One region of the Pseudoneobacillus rhizolycopersici genome, then DNA from elsewhere that is predicted to be linked to it. Evidence: a T-box and tRNA genes for the amino acid it is inferred to sense, from the RefSeq annotation. Region 1 holds a T-box; the other holds one or more tRNA genes.
What was found. The T-box of region 1 lies ahead of argS (arginine--tRNA ligase). A T-box ahead of a tRNA ligase gene usually reads a tRNA of that ligase, here a tRNA-Arg.

Region 2: it has a tRNA-Arg gene. The T-box ahead of argS (arginine--tRNA ligase) is inferred to sense a tRNA for this amino acid. The anticodon was not compared.

Annotation. Positions count from the first base shown of each region.
Region 1 covers NZ_JBTOOE010000032.1:9,392-12,760, forward strand. Annotated here, with positions in the region: gene argS (arginine--tRNA ligase) at 1-1,273, opposite strand, end outside; T-box leader at 1,665-1,886, opposite strand; gene ACX9YW_RS21170 (hypothetical protein) at 2,005-2,160, opposite strand; gene ACX9YW_RS21175 (NETI motif-containing protein) at 2,231-2,428, shown strand; purine riboswitch at 2,520-2,621, shown strand; gene purE (5-(carboxyamino)imidazole ribonucleotide mutase) at 2,744-3,232, shown strand; gene purK (5-(carboxyamino)imidazole ribonucleotide synthase) at 3,219-3,369, shown strand, end outside.
Region 2 covers NZ_JBTOOE010000011.1:52,391-55,759, forward strand. Annotated here, with positions in the region: gene rpoN (RNA polymerase factor sigma-54) at 1-1,244, opposite strand, end outside; tRNA gene ACX9YW_RS12860 (tRNA-Arg) at 1,628-1,699, opposite strand; gene clpP (ATP-dependent Clp endopeptidase proteolytic subunit ClpP) at 1,901-2,554, shown strand; gene ACX9YW_RS12870 (HPr family phosphocarrier protein) at 2,833-3,090, opposite strand; gene whiA (DNA-binding protein WhiA) at 3,165-3,369, opposite strand, start outside.

The DNA of each region.
Region 1 (3,369 bases):
TCAGGTCGTGGAAAATAACGGCCCCAACACCAACCTGTTTAGCAACCACGTCTTTATTAGCTAGGTTTGGATTCTTTTCTTCAATGTTTTTCGTTGCCAGTGAAATGGATTCCGCCAATACTTCCTCCAATAAAATGACTTTCCCTTTACGAGTCGACATTTTTTTACCGTCTTTAAGCATCATCCCGAATGGAATATGGACAAGCTGATCCGCCCAATCGTAGTTCATTTTCCGTAACACGCCTTTTAGTTGTTTAAAATGGAGACTTTGCTCGTTTCCAACAACATATAAGGCTTGGGAGAAATGGTAATTATTTTTTCGGTAATAGGCAGCGGCCAAGTCACGAGTTGCATAAAGCGTTGCCCCATCGGATTTTTTGATTAGGCAAGGCGGTAGATTTTCATCGTCAAGCTCGACGACCATTGCATTGTCCGATTCTACAAGAAGGCCTTGTTTTTCGAGTAACTCGACGATGATGTCCATTTTATCATTGTAAAAAGCTTCGCCGGCAAACGAGTCGAAATCGACCTGAAGCAGCTTATAGATTTTTGAGAATTCCTGCAGCGACTCATCGCGGAACCAGCTCCAGAGTTTGTGTGCTTCCTCATCGCCATCCTCTAGCCGCTTAAACCAGGCGCGACCTTCATCTTCTAAGGTTGGATCCTTTTCAGCTTCTTCATGGAAGTGGATATATAGGGCAAGCAGTTCCTTAATCGGATTGCTTGTTACTTTTTGCTCGTCACCCCATTTTTTATAAGCGGTTATTAATTTTCCAAACTGAGTGCCCCAATCACCAAGATGATTGATTTTTACCGTTTCGTAACCGCACTTTTGATAAATCGTTGCTAATGCATTTCCGATCACAGTTGAACGTAAGTGACCCATTGAAAACGGCTTAGCAATATTTGGTGAAGACATATCAATCGTGACAACCTTGTTTTCACCGATGTTGGATGATCCGTAGTTTTGTTGTTGGTCTACGATAGTGCTAAGCACTTGCCCAGTAACAGTCTGTTTGTTAAGAAAAACATTCACATAACCGCCAACTGCTTCTGCTTTTTCAATGAGCGGTGAGGAGATTTCCTCACTGATTTGTTTTGCGATAAGCGGCGGTGCTTGTTTGCGCGTTTTGGCCAGCTGGAAGCATGGGAAGGCATAGTCTCCGAATGTTGAGTTTTTGGGCTTTTCGATAAGTTGCTCGATGGTGGCAAGGTCAAGCTCTTGTTGTAGAATTTGATGAAGTGCATAGGCAAATTCTGCTGCGTAATTCATTTTGTTTTCCTCCTTAAAGTGTGATATTTTGGGCAGTTGGTTTTGACTGAAAAAGTTGGGCATATATTTTAAAAGTTGGAAATAAGTGCTCAAAGTTGGGCATATATTTTAAAAGTTGGAAATAAGTGCTCAAAAGTTGGGCATATATTTTAAAAGTTGGAAATAAGTGTTCGAAAGTTGGGCATATACTTTAAAAGTTGGAAATATATCTTCAAAGTCGGGCATATGTCATGAAAGTTGGACATAAAATTTCAATTGATTTCACCATTTTGCTCGAAAATTAATACTTTTGCTAAAAATGAGCTTGTTTTTACTAAAAATCGTCATATTTCGCGAAGAAATATCAGATATCTCACACAAATTCCCCAAAATAAAAAACTCCCGTCTCTAAAAAAGAGACGAGAGTTATCAAATCCCGCGGTACCACTCTAATTGTTCCTAAAAAAAGGAACCTGCTTACTAGATAACGAGGTTTTTCCCCGGCCATCCCTACTAAAATGTTCAGGAAAGCATCTCCAAAGTGCGCTTCATTATTTGAAAATCGTACTAGGCTTCCACCGTCCCCAGCTCGCTTTCACGTCCAAATAACTACTCTCTTTGTCATTGATTTTTGATAATTAATTTTATTTATTATATCTCATTCCTATAATCTTGCCAACAATTGTTATTTTAAACAATTTAGCAAATATTAAAAAGAGGGCTGGCCGAAAACCAGAGAAAGTTCTCTCTGGTTATCGATTTGTTTCTTTCTTTATATTGCTGGGTTTAGGACGTTCGGCTCCAGCAAATCCATAAGAATCGTCGAGTCCCATTATTCCCTTGTCAGTTCCTGCATCAGCATTAATATTGGATTTTGGTAATTGAGAGAGCTCTTTCCCGCGTGGCATACGATCACCTCCATATGCTTTAAGGTGTGCTATTATGGTTCTATTAACTCAAAAAATGTGAGGTTTCCAAATGGGTAAAAACAAAATGCAATTTGAGGTTGAAGAAAATGAAAGTATCGCCGATTGTTTAGAGCGGATGAAGAAAGCCGGTTATATGCCAATTCGTCGAACAGAAAAGCCGATTTTTCAGGAAGTGAAAAACGGTAATGAAACAAGTTATCAGCCAATTGGGCGGCAAATTGTTTTTGAAGCTAAATTAATCGACTGAAAACACGAACATTGATTATTTGGTGGAATGTAATGTTCGAGTTTTTAGTTGACACATAAGTGTCAGAATTGGTAAGATAAAAGCGTTGGAATGAATCAATTATCTTTACCCTTATATATATCTGGGGATATGGCCCGGAAGTTTCTACCCAATTACCGTAAAGAATTGGACTATAAGGGAAAGTCAATATGTTCGGTAGCTTAAGGGCAAGCCCTTAATTTGACGTGATAAAAACTTCTAGCCCGGGCAAATGGCTTTCTCTTTTTGAGAGATAGCTATTTGTTCCGGGTATTTTTATTGGGAGGAAATGATAGGATGACAAATAAAGTCGGCGTGATTATGGGCAGTAAGTCAGATTGGGAAACGATGCGCCATGCGTGTGATGTTTTAGATCAGCTTGAGGTCCCTTATGAAAAAAAGGTCGTTTCGGCTCATCGAACACCTGATTTAATGTTTACCTATGCAGAGCAGGCTCGTGAAAGAGGCATTAAAGTCATTATCGCTGGAGCAGGCGGGGCCGCGCATCTTCCAGGTATGGTCGCAGCCAAAACAACGCTTCCTGTCATCGGTGTGCCGGTGCAATCTAAGGCACTAAACGGTTTGGATTCATTGTTATCCATTGTGCAAATGCCTGGTGGAGTGCCAGTGGCAACGGTGGCAATTGGTAAAGCGGGTGCAACGAACGCAGGTCTCTTGGCGGCCCAAATTTTAGCGATTGAAGATTTAGAGCTTGCTAGAAAGCTTGATAATAAACGTGAAACAACGAAAAAAGAAGTTCTCGAAAGTAGTGATGAGCTTGTCTAAAGTAATTTTACCCGGATCAACAATTGGGATAATTGGCGGCGGTCAGCTTGGACGGATGATGGCACTTGCTGCAAAGGCACAAGGATTTCGCATAGCCGTGTTGGAACCTAGCGCTGATTCACCATGTGGACAGGTGG
Region 2 (3,369 bases), on a different contig from region 1:
GTTCTACGTGATATCACAATTCTTTCCTTCTCTTTTAATATTTCAACAATTTCTTGGTCAGATAATGGTTTGAGTTTATCTTCGGATTCGACCAATGTTCGGATTGCCGCTTTAACCTGAGTCGAAGACGTCGATTCCTCATTGGTAGTTTGAATGGTACTCGTAAAAAACGACTTTAATTCAAACACACCAAATGGGGTTTGGACATATTTTTCACGAACAGCTCGGCTAACAGTTGATTCATGAATGTCTAATTCCTCCGCAATTTCTTTCATAATCATGGGCTTAAGATGATCTTGCCCTTTTTGAAAAAAATCAGCCTGTTTCTCGACGATTTTCAAGGCCACTCTTTGCAAGGTTTCCTTGCGCTGTTCTAAACTCCTTTGTAACCATTGATATTGTTGAAATTGATGATCTAAATAACGAGTGACCTGTGGGTCCTTATCGTTAGAATAACGCTGATAAAATCCGCCATTAAGGCTTAGTTTTGGTAAAAGTTCATCATAAATGGTGATGGCAAAATCATAACCATCCCATGTGACAACGACATCTGGAACAACAAACGCTGTTTGGTCAGTTGAAAATTTAGCCCCAGGACGCGGATCGAGGGTTTGCAGTTGATCAAACGCCAACTGAATATCTGCTAGGCTGATTTTTAAATGGCTCGCAAGTTCCTTCCACCTTTTTTCAGCGAAGGGTTGAAAATGTTCCTCTACTAATGTGATTGTTAGTTGTGGTATGGTAGGTAGTCTTTTCAACTGGAGCAGCAAGCATTCTTGGAGCGAACGTGCGCCAATCCCGGCTGGCTCCATCTCTTGGATAATGGCAAGACACATTTCAAGTTGCTGGTCCGTTTGCATGTTGGATATGGTTATGTAACCGTTCTCATCAAGGCTATGAATTAAACGTTCAATATTTGGCCTTAATGGTTTAATTTTTTCATCTAAAGGTATTTGGGCAATTAAATGGTCTGCTAATGACTGTTTCGATTCACCAATTTGTTCTAGCCAATCATTTTCGATGGTAGCTGAAGTTGCCTTCATTTTCCGTTTTCTGTCCCGCAAAGGGTTTACCGGAACGATGGTCGAATCCATTTGAATAAGGGGGTTTTCATTTGCTTTCTCCTCTAAGAAGGATGTAAGCTCCTGCGTGGAATATTGCAATAAAGCGATTGCTTGCGATAGTTCCTGTGTCATCTGTAGTTTTAACGTCTGTTGTTGAAAAAGCCCCTGCTTAAAATTCATTCTCCTTGCACCCCCATCTTTATTTTACATGAAATTGTATGAATGTGGGAATGGAAAGAAAGTGGAATTTATGGGGAAATAAAGTTGGGCTTATTTCGCGGAAGTTGGGCATATATGCAGAAACTTGGGCATTTCCTCAAATAGTTGGGCATATGTTCCAAAAAGTTGGGCATATATTTTTAAAGTTGGAAATAAGTGTTGAAAAGTTGGGCATATGCGCTGAAACTTGGGCATATAGCTGAAAACTTGGGCATAAAGCTGTGCTACGCTTAACATAAATCAAGGTTTTTGGTCATTTTTGAAAAAAAATCAGTTTAGAAATGAAAAAACGATCTAAAAAAAGCAAAAAACCTTCCAAAAAGGAAGGTTTTTTACAATAAATACGCGCTCGGAGGGAATCGAACCCCCATTTTAAGAACCGGAATCTTACGTGCTATCCGTTGCACCACGAGCGCATGTTATTAACAACGCCTTTCTATTATATAATCATCTTGACGGCTTTGCAATACCAATATTTCTAGACAAAATCCTATTTACGATTAAAAAACCGCCGATTTGGATATGATGATGATGGGATTTTAAGAAGTTCAAAACCTGTCGAACGATTTGCTGCTGTTTCAAAAGCGAAATGTTTGACCTTTATTGACCAACATTGTATGATAACTATACATAGCAAGTATTCTCTCATTACTAAGGAGGAAAATGAAATGAATTTGATACCTACAGTCATTGAACAAACAAATCGTGGCGAGCGTGCCTATGATATTTACTCACGTCTATTAAAAGACCGCATTGTGATGTTAGGAAGTGCGATTGATGATCATGTTGCCAACAGCATCGTGGCACAGCTGCTTTTCTTAGAGGCAGAAAATCCTGAGAAAGACATTACCCTTTACATTAATAGCCCAGGTGGAAGCATTACAGCTGGGATGGCAATCTATGATACCATGCAGTATATCAAAGCGGATGTATCAACCGTTTGTATTGGTATGGCGGCATCAATGGGTGCGTTTTTACTTGCAGCTGGTCAAAAAGGCAAGCGCTATGCGTTACCTAACAGTGAAGTGATGATCCATCAACCACTTGGCGGTGCTCAAGGGCAAGCAACGGAAATTGAAATCGCTGCAAAGCGAATCCTTTTCTTACGTGACAAATTAAACGGTATTTTATCCGAGCGCACTGGTCAGCCAATCGATGTGATTGCTAGAGATACAGACCGCGATAACTTTATGACTGCAGAAGCGGCTAAAGAGTACGGCTTAATCGACAATATCATTACTCGTAATGTATTAGATGAGAAGAAAAAATAATTATAAGAAAGGACTATGTTGCCACGTGGCCATAGTCCTTTTTTGGTAGGCAGTGTTAAATAGTTTGTTGATTTCGGCTGCGGGCACTTGCTTTCCGCGGGGCGTCAGGGGAGCCTCCTCGTCGCTATGCTCCTGTGGGGTACAAACGCTCCCTCTCCGAGGAGCATTTTACCTAGGTCTCACCTTTGCCGCTAATCCCGCAGGAGTCAAGTGCCCTCCGCTTCAATCAACAGATGCGACATTAACAATGTCCTTTAACACAGCCTTTTAATAAAATTTTACGCTTCACGACCGATAAATTTCTCAAGTGCTTCTAATGCTTCGACTTCATCGTTTCCATCTACTGAGATCGTGATTGTTGAACCCGAGCTTACGGCAAGGCTCATTAGGCCCATGATGCTTTTCGCATTTACCTTTTTACCGTCTTTTTCTAAGTACACATCTGATGAAAAACGGTTTGCTTCTTGGACAAATTGCGCCGCTGGTCTAGCTTGTAAACCTGTTTTTAATTTAACCTCTAATTGCTTTTCAACCATATTGCTTCGTTCCTCCCTTAGCCTATTTTCATTCTCTTCTTGAGAGATTGGTTCCATTGTTAAAAAAATGATCGTTATCGCGAAACCGTTTCACCCATCCGCAGCTTTTCAGCAATTTCATCAATTTTGCGTAGTCGATGATTGATGCCAGATTTACTGATGGTGCCACCCGAGACCATTTCTCCTAGTTCCTTTAAAGTGACATCCTGATATTTTACACGCAATTCGGCGATTTCCCGCAATTTATCTGGCAGGATATGTAAGCCGGCTGTTTTCTCA